DNA from 2 places in the Bradyrhizobium sp. HKCCYLR20261 genome. Region 2 is predicted to be linked to the other one. Evidence: predicted binding sites of a transcription regulator. Region 2 holds the regulator's gene; the other holds the start of a gene.
The links. The regulator PhoB, encoded in region 2, activates phosphate uptake and scavenging genes when phosphate is short. The targets are predictions, from matches to a motif close to TGTCATNNANCTGTCAT.
Positions count from the first base shown of each region.

Region 1: a site for PhoB is predicted at 2,684-2,700, ahead of phnF (phosphonate metabolism transcriptional regulator PhnF). Genes of this name have one in related genera too.

Region 1 covers NZ_JBNPUZ010000007.1:56,883-64,006, forward strand. Annotated here, with positions in the region: gene ACQR1L_RS18310 (ABC transporter ATP-binding protein) at 1-1,048, shown strand, start outside; gene ACQR1L_RS18315 (phosphodiesterase) at 1,054-1,896, shown strand; gene phnF (phosphonate metabolism transcriptional regulator PhnF) at 1,918-2,643, opposite strand; gene phnG (phosphonate C-P lyase system protein PhnG) at 2,764-3,216, shown strand; gene phnH (phosphonate C-P lyase system protein PhnH) at 3,216-3,827, shown strand; gene ACQR1L_RS18335 (carbon-phosphorus lyase complex subunit PhnI) at 3,831-4,934, shown strand; gene ACQR1L_RS18340 (alpha-D-ribose 1-methylphosphonate 5-phosphate C-P-lyase PhnJ) at 4,931-5,815, shown strand; gene phnK (phosphonate C-P lyase system protein PhnK) at 5,808-6,602, shown strand; gene phnL (phosphonate C-P lyase system protein PhnL) at 6,614-7,124, shown strand, end outside.
Region 2 covers NZ_JBNPUZ010000001.1:113,312-120,435, reverse strand. Annotated here, with positions in the region: gene pstC (phosphate ABC transporter permease subunit PstC) at 1-328, shown strand, start outside; gene pstA (phosphate ABC transporter permease PstA) at 377-1,222, shown strand; gene pstB (phosphate ABC transporter ATP-binding protein PstB) at 1,219-2,040, shown strand; gene phoU (phosphate signaling complex protein PhoU) at 2,069-2,785, shown strand; gene phoB (phosphate regulon transcriptional regulator PhoB) at 2,802-3,509, shown strand; gene ACQR1L_RS00540 (trypsin-like serine protease) at 3,604-4,920, shown strand; gene ACQR1L_RS00535 (HoxN/HupN/NixA family nickel/cobalt transporter) at 5,191-6,213, shown strand; gene ACQR1L_RS00530 (HupU protein) at 6,240-7,124, shown strand, end outside.

The sequences.
Region 1 (7,124 bases), on a different contig from region 2:
CCGTCACGGCGCGGCGCTGAAGGTTGAGAATTGCGGCAAGACATTCGCAGACGGCACCAACGCGCTCGCGCGCGCCACGCTCGACATCGCGCAGAGCGAAACGCTGGTGCTGCTCGGCCCGTCCGGTTGCGGCAAGACCACCTTGCTGCGGATCGTCGCCGGTCTCGAGACGCCCGACGCCGGCGGCCGCGTGCTGTTCGACGGCAAGGACCAGACCAGGCAGCCGATCGAGAAGCGCAATGTCGGCATGGTGTTCCAATCCTATGCGCTGTTTCCCAACATGTCTGTCGCAGAGAACATCGGCTATGGGCTCAAGATTCGCGGCGTCTCGCGGGCGCAACGCGCCGCGCGCGTCGCCGAGCTGGTGGCGCTGACCAATCTGGCCGGTCTCGAAGACCGCCGCATCGATCAGCTGTCGGGCGGACAACGCCAGCGCGTCGCGCTCGCGCGCGCCGTTGCCGTCAGGCCGAGCGTACTGCTGCTCGACGAGCCGCTCACGGCGCTCGACGCCGCCTTGCGCGAGCGGCTGCGCGGCGAGCTCAACAGCCTGCTGCGCACCCTCGGCATTACCGCGATCTATGTGACCCACGACCAGGCCGAGGCGATGGAGCTTGGGGACCGCATCGTCGTGATGCGCAAGGGCGCGATCGCGCAGGTCGGGACGCCGCGCGAGATCTATTTCGAGCCCGCCAGCCGCTTCGTCGCGGAGTTCGTCGGCGCGGCCAACATCATCGAGGCGCCGATCGCGGACGGCCATCTCGTGCTGCCGGGAGGCCGCCAGCCTGTATCCGGCGGTGGTTCGAAACCCAACGCTGTCGCGATGGTCCGCCCTGAGACGATCGGCATCGCCGACGTGTCGGCCTCGTGCTTGACCGGCGTGGTTGATAGCGTTCGCTTCGCCGGCGACCGCCAGCGCATCGTCGTGCGTGATGCCGCATCCGTCGCATTGACGGTGGACGCGCCGAACACGATCAGGGTCGGAGCAGGGGAGCGCGTCGGTCTGTCCATTGCGGCGAACGCCATTCGTCTGCTGCCAGAGGAAGGCTGAACGGCATGAGCAAGCGCCCCATCATCATCGCTCAGATCTCCGACCTGCACATCAAGGCGCCCGGCCGGCTCGCCTATCGCCGCGTCGATACCGCGCGGGCACTGGCGCATTGCATTGCGGAGCTCAACCGGCTCGCGCCGAAGCCTGATCTCGTCGTGATCTCCGGCGATCTCGCCGACACGCCGTCGGCGGTCGAGTACGAGCATCTCGCGGGATTGCTGGCGGAGCTTTCGATTCCCTACGTCGCGGTGCCCGGCAATCATGATTCACGCGAGCTGATGCGCGCGGCGTTTCCGGATCATTTTGATGCCGGCGCGTCCGGTCCGCTGAACCGGCATGTCGATCTGCCGGAGCTCGATCTGCTGCTGCTCGATTCCAGCGTGCCCGGTCATCCGCATGGCGAGCTCGACGCGGCCACTCTCGCTTGGTTCGACGACAGGCTGTCCGCGCGTGCCGACAAGCCGGCGCTGATGTTTTTGCATCATCCGCCGTTGGCCACCGGCATCTGGCACATGGACCGGCAGAACCTGCTCAATGCCGACGATCTCGCCGCGGTCGTTGCGCGTCACCCGCGGTTGCAGTTGATCGGCTGCGGCCACGTGCATCGTGCCACGCTGACCCGGTTCGCCGGCATTCCCTGCACGATTTGTCCCGCGCCGAACCACGCCGTCGCGCTTGATCTCGCCGAGCTGCAACCGCCATCCTTCCGGGTCGAGCCGCCCGCCTTCCACTTGCACGTCTGGTTTCCAGGCGCAGGCTTCGGCACCGTCGTGACGCATCAGGTGCCGATCGGTGCGTTCGACGGACCGCATCCCTTCTTCAATCCGGATGGCTCTCTGATCGACTGAGCCCCAGACCCACCGTCGCGTCTAGCTCTCCACCTCGAAGGCCACGCGCTCCGCGGCAAAGCGTGAGCGCTTGACGACCAGCGGCGTCCCGTCGGCGTCGATGTCGGTGCTGTCGACCACGAGCACGGGGCGGTCGAGTGCGAGATCCAGGCGCGCCGCGTCGCTTGCGTCGGCGATGTCGGCGGTGATGCGGGTCGATCCGCGGCGATAGTCGCGAATGCCGAAATGCGCGAGCAGCGCCGTCATCGAACGGGCCGAGGCGAAGATCGAGCCGGCGTCGGGAAACCGCTCAGTCGACAGCCATGACGTGCTCACGCAGATCGGCGTCTTGTCGGCAAAGCGCAGCGCGTCGATGCGTGTCAGCGAAGCGCCGGCCTTCACGCCGAGCACGCGCGCGAGGTCGCGCGTCGCCGGCTCTTCGCTGGCGGCGAGCATCTGTCCGCGCGGTTCGCGGCCGCCGGCGCCGACGATCTCGGAAAAGCGCGTGCGCGATCGCAGCGGATAGGACAGCCGCGGCGCCTCGACATAGGTGCCGCTGCCGCGCTCGGCCCGCACCAGGCCGCGCTCCGCGAGCGTCGCGAGCGCACGGCGCACCGTGTGGCGGTTGACGCGGTATGTCTCGGCGATTTCGGTCTCGCCCGGCAGACGCGTCCCGGGCGCGAAGCGGCCGCCGGCGATGTCGCGCTCGATCCCGTCGGCCACGCGCCGCCACAACGCGACGCCCGAAGGAGCGTCCTGCATGCTCATCACCGGCTCTCCGCCTTTCGGGTCGCGAAAATCACGTCCATGTCATCAAACAGTCATGGCGCCCCGTTACGAAGTTGTCTAATATCATAGACAACTTTACGACGGCAAGAGCGGATGGAGATGGACGGCAACACGATGCAGGATCGGCGCAGGACGGCGATGCAGGTCCTCGCACACGCCTCGCATGCGGATATCGCAGCCAGGCTGGAAAGCCTCGCGCTGCCGGATCATCAGGATCTGCGCGCGGCGGAGAATGGTCTCGTGATGCTGCGCGGCCGGGTCGGTGGCGATGGTGCCCCGTTCAATCTCGGTGAGGCGACGGTGTCGCGTGCGGCGGTTCGGCTCGGGAGCGGCGAGGTCGGCTTCGGCTACGTGCTCGGGCGCGATGGCGGCAAGGCGCGGCTGATCGCGCTATGCGACGCGATGATTCAATCGCAGGCCCATGCTCAAGGCGTCCTCACGCAAGTGGTCGCCCCGCTGCAGGCGCAACTGCAGGAAGACCGCCGGCGCCAGGCCCAGGAGGCTGCGGCGACGCGCGTCGACTTCTACACGATGGTCCGAGGAGAAGGCTGATGGCCATTGTGACGTCCGAGCTTCAGCCCGGGTTTTCCGACAAGGTTCTGGCAGCGCAGTCGACGTTCCGCACGGTGATGGAAGCCATGGCGCGGCCCGGCAGCGTGCGACACATCGAGGCTCCTGTGGGGCGGCCAGCATGCTTGATGCACGGTACCGCCGCGATCGCGTTGACGCTGTTCGATCACGACACCCCGATCTGGCTCGATGCGCCGTTGGCCGCAGCCGCGGAGGTCGGTGCCTGGCTCAAATTTCACACGGGGGCGCCGATCACTGGCAAGCCCTCGCAGGCGAGCTTCGCGCTGGTGGCCGCGCCCGACACGCTGCCTGATTTCAGCTCATTCGCGCTAGGTTCCGCCGAATATCCCGACCGTTCGACGACGTTGATCCTGCAGGTGGCGAGCCTGTCCGCTGGCCGGACCTTTCAGTTGCGCGGCCCGGGCATCGACGGAACGGCGACATTCGCCGCGTCGATCGCGCCGGCCGATCTGTTCGAGCGGCTGTCGATCAATGAGAGACTGTTTCCGCGCGGAATCGATGTGGTGCTGGTCGACGGTTCGTCGATCGTTGCCATCCCGCGCACGGCGCGGCTCGTCGCCGCAGGAGGTTGAGGCATGTATGTCGCCGTCAAGGGTGGCGAGCGCGCCATCGAGAATGCGCATCGGCTGCTGGCGCATGAGCGTCGCGGCGATCGCAATGTGCCGGATCTGTCGCTGGCGCAGATTTCCGAGCAACTCGGCCTCGCTGTCGATCGCGTGATGAGCGAGGGCTCGCTGTATGATCGCGAGCTCGCCGCGCTGGCCATCAAGCAGGCCCGCGGCGATCTGATCGAGGCGATCTTCCTGGTGCGCGCCTTCAGGGCGACATTGCCGCGCTTCGGTGCGAGTGAGCCGGTCGATACCGGTGCGATGCGGGTGCAGCGGCGGGTATCGTCGACGTTCAAGGACATCCCGGGCGGGCAGGTGCTCGGCCCGACCTTCGACTACACGCACCGCCTGCTCGATCCGCAGCTTGCGAAAGGGGCCGATCCCGAGTCCCCTGCGATGGCCGAGGCCTCGACTGCGCCGACGCCGCGAGTGACCGACATTCTTGGCCAGGATGGTCTCATCGAGCCGTCGCCGCAGGCGGAAGCCGGCGCTCCCGTTGGGGACCTGACGCGTGATCCCCTCGGCTTTCCGGCGGGGCGCGATCTGCGGCTGCAGAATCTCGCGCGTGGTGACGAAGGCTTTCTGCTTGCGCTTGGCTATTCGACGCAGCGCGGCTACGGCCGCAACCATCCGTTCGCCGGCGAGATTCGCTTCGGCGAGGTCGAGGTCGAGTTCTTCGCCGAGGAGGTCGGCTTTGCCGTGCCGCTCGGCTCCATCGAGCTGACCGAGTGTCAGATGGTCAATCAGTTCAAGGGCTCGGCCACCGAGCCGCCATGCTTCACCCGCGGCTACGGCCTCGCTTTCGGCCAGAGCGAACGCAAGACGATGTCGATGGCGCTGGTCGACCGCGCCCTGCGCGCGCGTGAACTGGGTGAGGACGTGATCGCGCCGGCGCAGGACGAGGAATTCGTGCTGTCTCATTCCGACAATGTGCAGGCGACCGGCTTCGTCGAGCATCTGAAGCTGCCGCACTATGTCGATTTCCAGTCCGAGCTTGGCCTGTTGCGCAAGCTGCGTCAGGAGTTCGCGGACGCCCATGCGGCTCCGGCCATGAAGGAGGCCGCGGAATGAACGCGCCGACCTACAATTTCGCCTATCTGGACGAGCAGACCAAGCGCATGATCCGCCGTGCGATCCTAAAGGCGATCGCGATCCCCGGCTATCAGGTGCCCTTCGCAAGCCGCGAGATGCCGATGCCCTATGGCTGGGGCACCGGCGGCGTGCAGGTCACAGCCGCCATTCTTGGACCGGCCGATGTGCTCAAGGTCATCGACCAGGGGTCGGACGACACGACGAATGCGATCTCGATCCGCAAGTTCTTCGCCAAGACGGCGGGGGTCGAGACCACGACCTCGACGGAAGCCGCGACCGTGATCCAGACCCGGCATCGCATTCCCGAGGCGCCGCTGCGCGACGGGCAGGTGCTGGTCTATCAGGTGCCGATTCCGGAGCCGCTGCGCTTCCTCGAGCCGCGCGAGACCGAGACGCGGCGCATGCATGCGCTGGCCGAATATGGCCTGATGCACGTCAAGCTGTATGAGGACATCGCGCGCTTCGGCCATATCGCCACCTCCTATGCATATCCGGTCAAGGTCAATGCGCGCTACGTGATGGATCCGTCGCCAACGCCGAAATTCGACAACCCCAAGATGGACAATTGTCCGGCGCTGCAATTGTTCGGCGCGGGCCGCGAGAAGCGGATCTATGCCATTCCGCCGTACACACCGGTCGTCTCGCTCGATTTTGAGGACCACCCGTTCACCCGCTATAAGTTCGATGCGCCCTGCGCGCTGTGCGGCGCGGAGGATTCCTATCTCGACGAGATCGTGACCGACGACAAAGGCAGCCGCATGTTCGTCTGCTCCGATACCGACTATTGCGAGGGCCGGCAGGCCGCGGGGCATCGCGGCGTCCAGAGCGCCGCTCCGCATAAGGAGATCGCTCATGGCTGAGACGATCGGCGCATCCGACCAGCCGCTGCTGGTCGCCGAGGGGCTTGCCAAGAGCTATGGCCGTCTCGCCGCCTGCCGCGACGTGTCCTTCGTGCTCTATCCGGGCGAGGTGCTCGCCATCGTCGGCGAATCCGGTTCGGGTAAGTCGACGCTGCTGCAGATGCTGTCGGCGCAGCTTGCGCCGAGCGCGGGGCGCGTGTCCTACCGGATGCGTGACGGTGTGCTGCGTGATCTCGCCGAGCTTGGCGAGGCCGAGCGCCGCTTCCTGTTCCGGACCGATTGGGGCTACGTGCATCAGGATCCTGCGCAGGGCCTGCGCATGGCGGTCTCTGCCGGCGCCAATGTCGGCGAGCGGCTGATGGCGGTGGGCTGGAACAATTACGGGCGGATCCGTCAGACCGCATCGTCCTGGCTCGAACGCGTCGAGATCGACGTCGCGCGAATCGATGACGCGCCGCGCACCTATTCGGGCGGCATGCGGCAGCGGCTGCAGATCGCGCGCAATCTGGTGACCGAGCCGCGGCTCGTGTTCATGGACGAGCCGACCGGAGGGCTCGACGTGTCGGTGCAGGCGCGCCTGCTCGACCTGATGCGCAGCCTCGTCAACGAACTCGGCCTCGCGGCGATCGTCGTGACGCATGATCTTGCGGTCGCGCGGCTGTTGTCCCATCGTGTGATGGTCATGAAGGAGGGGCGGGTGATCGAGACCGGCCTCACCGACCAGGTGCTCGACGATCCGCGCGAGCCTTACACGCAGCTTCTCGTCTCCTCGATCCTTCCGCCATGAGCCAGACCGCAATGACCGTGATGATCGATATCGAAAAGGCCGAGAAGACCTTCACCATGCATCTGCAGGGCGGCATTTCGCTGCCCGTGGTGCGCGGCGTCTCGTTCCAGGTGATGTCAGGCGAATGCGTGGTCCTGTCGGGTCCGTCGGGCGCGGGCAAGTCGTCGATCCTGAAGATGATCTTCGGCAACTATCGCTGCGACGCCGGCCGTATCGCGGTCCGGCATCAGGGCGAGATGGCCGATCTCGCCAGTGCCGAGCCGCGTCAGGTCCTCAACGCCAGGCGCCTGACCATCGGCTATGTCAGCCAGTTCCTGCGCGCGGTGCCGCGCGTGGCGGCGCTCGATGTCGTTGCCGAACCGCTGCTGACGGCTGGGCTGTCACGCGACGAGGCGCGGGCACGGGCGGGTGAGCTGCTCGGCCGACTGAACATTCCCGAGCGGCTGTGGTCGCTGCCGCCGTCAACCTTCTCCGGCGGCGAGCAACAGCGCGTTAACATCGCGCGCGGCTTCATCTCCGATC
Region 2 (7,124 bases):
TTGCACCACCTGGGAGGTCGTGCGCAGCGTCGTCATCCCCTACACAAGGGTCGGCGTCATCGGCGGCGTCATGCTGGCGCTGGGCCGTGCGCTCGGCGAGACCATGGCGGTGACCTTCATCATCGGCAACTCGTTCCGGATCTCGTCCTCGATCTTCGCGCCGGGCACGACGATCTCGGCCGCGATCGCCTCCGAATTCCAGGAGAGCGACGGCCTGCACCAGTCGAGCCTGATCCTGCTCGGCCTGCTCCTGTTCGTCCTCACCTTCTTCGTGCTGGCGAGCGCCCGGCTGATGCTGGCGCGGCTCGAAGCCAAGGCTGGAAAGTAACCCATGACGAGCGTCGAGATGTCCACCGTCGATACGCCGGTCAATCCCATCAACCCGATCTATGCGCGCCGCCGCCGCAAGGACATTGTCGTCCGCGGCCTGTGCATCGCCGCCGCGGCGTTCGGCGTCACCTGGCTGGCGCTGATCCTGTTCACGCTGTTCTATAACGGCCTCGCCGGCCTCAGCCTGCAGGTCTTCACCGCCGACACGCCGCCGCCGGGCGCCAGCGAAGGCGGCCTGCGCAACGCCATCGTCGGTTCGATCATGATGACCGTGATCGGCGTCGGCATCGGCGCGCCGCTCGGCCTGTTCGCCGGCACCTACCTCGCCGAATACGGCCGCAACGACCGCCTGACCTCGGTGATCCGCTTCATCAACGACATCCTGCTGTCGGCGCCGTCGATCATCATCGGCCTGTTCATCTACGGCGCCGTCGTGGTGCCGATGGGCGGCTTCTCCGCCATCGCCGGTGCGCTGGCGCTGGCCGTCATCGTGATCCCGGTCGTGCTGCGCACCACCGAGGACATGCTGCTGCTGGTGCCCAACCCGCTGCGCGAGGCAGCCTCGGCGCTTGGCCTGCCGCGCTCGCTGGTGATCCGCCGCATCGCCTACCGCGCGGCGCGCTCCGGCCTCATCACCGGCGTGCTGCTGGCGACCGCCCGCGTCGCCGGCGAAACCGCGCCGCTCCTGTTCACCGCGCTGTCGAACCAGTTCTGGAGCCTCAACCTCTCCAAGACGATGGCGAACCTGCCTGTCACCATCAACAACTTCGTGCAGAGCCCGTATGCCTATTGGAAGCAATTGGCCTGGAGCGGAGCCCTTCTCATCACTCTGGCCGTGCTCGCTTTGAACGTCGGTGCACGCATTCTCGGCGCCGAGAGGAAAACGAAATGACCGAACTGTCCGTCTCCGTCAGTCAGCCCGCTCACACCCTTCACGGCCAGCCGCTCCCCGAGGCGCCGGCCAAGGTGACCGCGCGCAACCTGAACTTCTATTACGGCGATCATCACGCGCTGAAGAACATCAACCTGACGCTGGGCACCAACCGCGTCACGGCGTTCATCGGCCCGTCCGGCTGCGGCAAGTCCACCCTGCTGCGCATCTTCAACCGGATGTACGATCTCTATCCGGGCCAGCGCGCCACCGGCCAGCTGATGCTGGACAACACCAACATCCTCGATCCCAAGCTCGATCTCAATCTGCTGCGCGCGCGGGTCGGCATGGTGTTCCAGAAGCCGACGCCGTTCCCGATGACGATCTACGAGAACATCGCCTTCGGCATCCGTCTCTACGAGAAGATCTCGAAGTCCGAGATGGACGACCGCGTCGAGAAGGCGCTGCGCGGCGGCGCGCTGTGGAACGAGGTCAAGGACAAGCTCAACGCCTCCGGCCTGTCGCTGTCCGGCGGCCAGCAGCAGCGCTTGTGCATCGCGCGCACGGTCGCCGTCCGGCCCGAGGTGATCCTGTTCGACGAGCCGTGCTCGGCGCTCGACCCGATCTCGACCGCCAAGGTCGAGGAGCTGATCCAGGAGCTCGCGGAGAACTATACGATCGCGATCGTCACCCATAACATGCAGCAGGCGGCCCGCGTCTCCGACAAGACCGCCTTCATGTATCTCGGCGAGCTGATCGAGTTCGACGAGACCAGCAAGATCTTCACCTCGCCGAGCGATCGGCGGACCCAGGACTACATCACCGGCCGGTTCGGCTGACGCCGACAGCATTCTTCAGGAGATCAACATGGCCAGTGAACATACCGCCAAGGCGTTCGACAGCGATCTGCAGGACCTGACCCGGCTGGTGTCGGAGATGGGCGGCCTCGCCGAGCGGCTGATCGTCGATTCCGTCGACGCGCTGGTGCGGCGCGACGTGGCGCTCGGCCAGAAGGTGGTCGCCGCCGACGCCGAGGTCGACAAGCTGCAGCGCATCATCGAGGAGCGCGCGGTGCTGACGATCGCCCGCCGCCAGCCGATGGCGGTGGATTTGCGCGAGATCGTCGGCGCGATGCGCGTCGCCACCGATCTGGAGCGCATCGGCGACCTCGCCAAGAACATCGGCAAGCGCGTCGCCGCGCTGGAGAGCGACTTCCATCCGCTGAAGCTGATCCGCGGCCTCGAGCACATGACTGATCTGGTGCAGTCGCAGGTCAAGACGGTGCTGGACGCCTATGCGGCGCATGACCTGCCGGCGGCGATGACGGTCTGGAAGGGCGACGAGGAGGTGGACGCGATCTGCACCTCGCTGTTCCGCGAGCTCCTGACCTACATGATGGAAGACCCGCGCAACATCTCGTTCTGCATCCATTTGATGTTCTGCGCCAAGAACATCGAGCGGATGGGGGACCACGCCACCAACATCGCCGAGACGGTGTTCTATATGATCGAGGGCCAGCAGATCATGGACAAGCGCCCGAAGGGCGACATGACCAGCTTCGCGACCACGATCCCCGGTAACTGAGAAAGACGATTTCGACATGGGTGCGCGAATTCTGGTGGTTGAGGACGAGGAGGCGCTGACGACGCTGCTGCGCTACAACCTCGAGGCCGAAGGCTACGAGGTCGAGACCGTGGCGCGCGGCGACGAGGCCGACACGCGGCTCAAGGAGCGCGTGCCCGATCTGGTCGTGCTCGACTGGATGCTGCCGGGCCTGTCCGGCATCGAGCTGTGCCGGCGGCTGCGGGCGCGGTCCGAGACCAAGCAGCTGCCGATCATCATGCTCACCGCGCGCGGCGAGGAGAGCGAGCGTGTGCGGGGGCTTGCGACCGGCGCCGACGACTACATCGTCAAGCCGTTCTCGGTGCCGGAGCTGCTGGCGCGCGTGAAGGGCCTGCTGCGGCGGGCGAGCCCGGAGCGGCTGGCGACAGTGCTTTCCTATGGCGACATCGAGCTCGACCGTGAGAAGCGCCGCGTGGCGCGCTCGGGCCGGCCGATCGATCTCGGCCCGACCGAATACCGCCTGCTCGAATTCTTCCTCGAGCATCCCGGCCGCGTGTTCAGCCGCGAGCAGTTGCTCGACAGCGTCTGGGGCCGCGACATCTATATCGATGAGCGCACGGTGGACGTGCACATCGGCCGCCTGCGCAAGCTGCTCAATCCCGGCCGCGAGCAGGATCCGATCCGCACTGTGCGTGGCGCCGGCTATGCGCTGGACGATCGCTTCGCCAAGTCGGAGCAGGCCTAACGGGCGAGCAGGCCTGATCGCGCGGTCATGCCGTTGCCGTCTTGATCCTGTGTGATCGAGTTCCCATCATCATGGTCGGACCTCGGCAGACGCAATGATCAGGACGCTCGCTATCTTGTTGGCCTTGTTGCTTGTGGCTGCCGGCAATGCCGCGGCCGCCGAGCTCGAGGACGCCGTCGCTGCGGCTTCGAACGGGCTGCCGGCGGCGGCGTTACGCCGGCTCCAGCCGCTCGCCGCCAAGGGCGATGCGCGCGCGCAGTTCAATGTCGGATTCATGCAGGCCTTCGGCCTGGGCGCCCCGCGCAACCAGGCGGAGGCGCTGGTCTGGTACCGCAAGGCCGCCGATCAAGGGCTCGCCGTCGCCCAGCATTATCTCGGCATCGCCTATTTCAACGGTGAAGGCGCCGCCCGCGATCACGGCGAAGCCGCCCGCTGGTTCAATCGCGCCGCCGCGCAGGGCTTTGCCCAGTCGCAATACATGCTCGGCCTGATGATGCTCGACGGCGAGGTCATGACCCGGGACGTCATCCAGGGTTATGCCTGGCTCGTGATGGCCGGTCGCAGCGGCGTCAGGTCGGCCGGCCGTGAGATTCAGAGAGTGAAGCTCAGCGAAGCGCAGCGGCGCCAGGCCGAGGCCACCATTGCCGCGTGGCGGCCGAAGCCGGAATCGGTCGATGCCGGGATTGCCAATCCGCGCGCGGAGCAGTTGCTCGGTCTCGACCGGCACTTCGGCGACGTCGTCGATCCCACCTCCTGGCCGGCCTCCTCGATCGGTGTCGTGACCGTGGCGCAATACAGCACGGGAGGTTCGTGCACCGGCACGCTGGTGGCGCCGCGCGTGGTGCTCACGGCGGCGCATTGTGTCTTCAACGGCGTCGGGCAGGTCAGCCCCGGCAACGTCCATTTCCTCGCTGGCATGAACAGAGGCACTCCCGCGGCCTCGTCGGTCGCCGACAAGCTGATCGTGGCGCCTGAGTTCATTCCGACCCAGCACGACAAATGGTCGCTGGACCGCTCGCCAGCCGACTGGGCGTTGATCATCCTGAAGGATGCGCTGCCCTCGAAGCCCGTGGCGGTGAAGTCCGTGGGCCGGGATGAGCTCGCGGCTGCGACCAAGGCCGGCGCCATCTCCGAGATCGGCTATGGCCAGGAGCGGCGCTATTCGCCGACCGGCCAGCGCAATTGTAGCGCAAGCATGACCAGGGACGCCCGTCTCCTGACCGTGCATTGCCTTGCCAATTTCGGCTATTCGGGCTCGCCGATCCTGGCCGAGATCGGCGGCGAGCCGGTGGTGGTCGGGATCTTCTCGGCGTTCCACGAGGAGACCCGGCTGATGTTTGCCGCGCCCGCCAGCCAGTTCGAGGCGGCCGTGCGGCGCGAGATCGCCGCGCAGAGCGCATCCGCGCGGTGAGGGGAGGGACAGGAAGAGGAAGAGAGTTGGACACCGGCTGGTCAATGTTTGTGCGTGACCGGATAGCGGATTGCCAAAGCAATGCCGGGGACCTCAGCCGCACGGGCGACGAGGGTTGATTTACAAGTGATTTGGGCGCGGCAGCGCGAGCCTTGCCTTTTGGCGCAGGTCTTGCTCTCTTGTCCGAGTATGACGATTTTGCCAATTGATCATCCTCGCTCCGCGCGTTTCGTTCCGGCTTGGCTGCGGCCGGTCGGGCGTCGCAATGCGATGCTGCTGGCCGGCCTTGTGCTCGCCAATGCGCTCGCCTGGGCCTGGGCGTTCGCGCTCTACGCCGACCGTCCGGCCATCGTCGGCACCGCGCTGCTGGCCTGGCTGCTCGGCCTCCGCCACGCCGTCGATGCCGATCATATTGCGGCGATCGACAATGTGGTCCGCAAGCTGGTGCAGGACGGCGATGCGCCGCGCGCCGCGGGTCTTTACTTCGCGCTCGGCCATTCGAGCGTCGTCGTGATCGCCACGATCGTCGTGAGCCTGGTCGCCGGCGCGGATCTGTTGCGGGAGGACAGTGCGATCCGCGCGATCGGCGGCGCCATCGGCACCTCGGTCTCGGCAGGCTTCCTGCTGCTGATCGCGTTGGCGAACCTCGTCCTGTTCGTGAACCTCTGGCGCCGCTCGCCCCGGTCCGAGACGGACAGCGCGAGCCCCGGCAACGGCCTCCTGATTCGTCTGCTGCGGCCCGTGCTGCGGGTCGTTTCGCGCGCCTGGCATATGTTCCCGCTCGGCTTCCTGTTCGGCCTTGGCTTCGACACCGCCAGCGAGATCGGTCTTTTGAGCCTGTCGGCGACCGAAGCGGCCCGCGGCGAGAGCCTGGTGCATATCCTGGTGTTCCCGGCGCTGTTCGCCGCGGCGATGGCGACCGTCGACACCGCCGACGGCATGCTGATGGTCGGCGCCTACCGCTGGGCGCTGACGGATCCCGCCCGCAAGCGACGCTACAATCTGGTGATCACCGGGCTGTCGGTGATGATCGCGCTGGTGATCGGCGGCGTCGAGGCCGCCACGCTGCTGGCGCCGCTGTTCGGCCTGACCGGAACGTGGGCCGATGTTGCGAGCGCGCTCGGTGACGGAATCGCCGACCTGGGGATCGTCGCGGTCGTCCTGTTCGGACTGATCTGGGCCGGCGCCGTATTCTTCAACCGCCGCCCGCGCGGTTCCGAGGCCGACGCGGCGCTTGCCACCCTTCGTGCGGGGACGCTAAACCCCGGGGAGATACCAAACACGACAGCATGAAGCTGTGCTGAGGGCAGGACCTCACGATGGCCGGCGCGGAGGGAATGACCAGGATGCTGTGGCTGCAGGGCGCGAGCTGCGGCGGCTGCACGATGTCGATCCTGGAAAGCGGCGCCTCCGGCTGGTTCGACGAGCTGCGCCAATCCGGCATCGACCTGATCTGGCACCCTTCTGTCAGCGAGGAGACCGGCGACGAGGTCGTCGAGCTGCTCGACGCGATCCGTGACGGCCGCGAGCGGCTCGATCTGCTGGTGCTCGAAGGCTCGGTCGCGCGCGGACCGCATCTCAGCGGTCGCTTCAACATGCTCGCCGGCACCAACCGCTCGATCTATCACTGGCTGCTCGATCTCGCCCCGCTTGCCGACTACGTCGTCGCGGTTGGAAGCTGTGCGGCCTATGGCGGCATTCCCGCGGCCGGGAGCAATCCGACCGACGCCGTCGGGCTGCAGTTCGAGGGCAGCGATGCCGGCGGTGCGCTCGGCTCCGGCTTCCGCTCGAAGCGCGGGCTGCCGGTGATCAATGTCGCCGGATGCGCACCGCATCCCGGCTGGGTGATGGAAAGTCTGCTCGCGCTCACCTCTGGCGACCTGACGAGCGATGGGCTCGACGCCGTGGGGCGCCCGACCTTCATCGCCAACCACCTCGCGCATCATGGCTGCTCGCGCAACGAGTTCTATGAGTTCAAGGCGAGCGCGGAAACCATGTCGGAGCGCGGCTGCCTGATGGAGCATCTGGGCTGCCGCGCGACGCAAGCCGTCGGCGACTGCAACCAGCGCTCCTGGAACGGCGGTGGCTCCTGCACCAAGGGCGGCTATGCCTGCATTGCCTGCACCTCGCCGGGCTTCGAGACCACGCAGAACTATCTGCAGACGGCGAAGCTCGCCGGCATTCCTGTGGGCCTCCCCACCGAC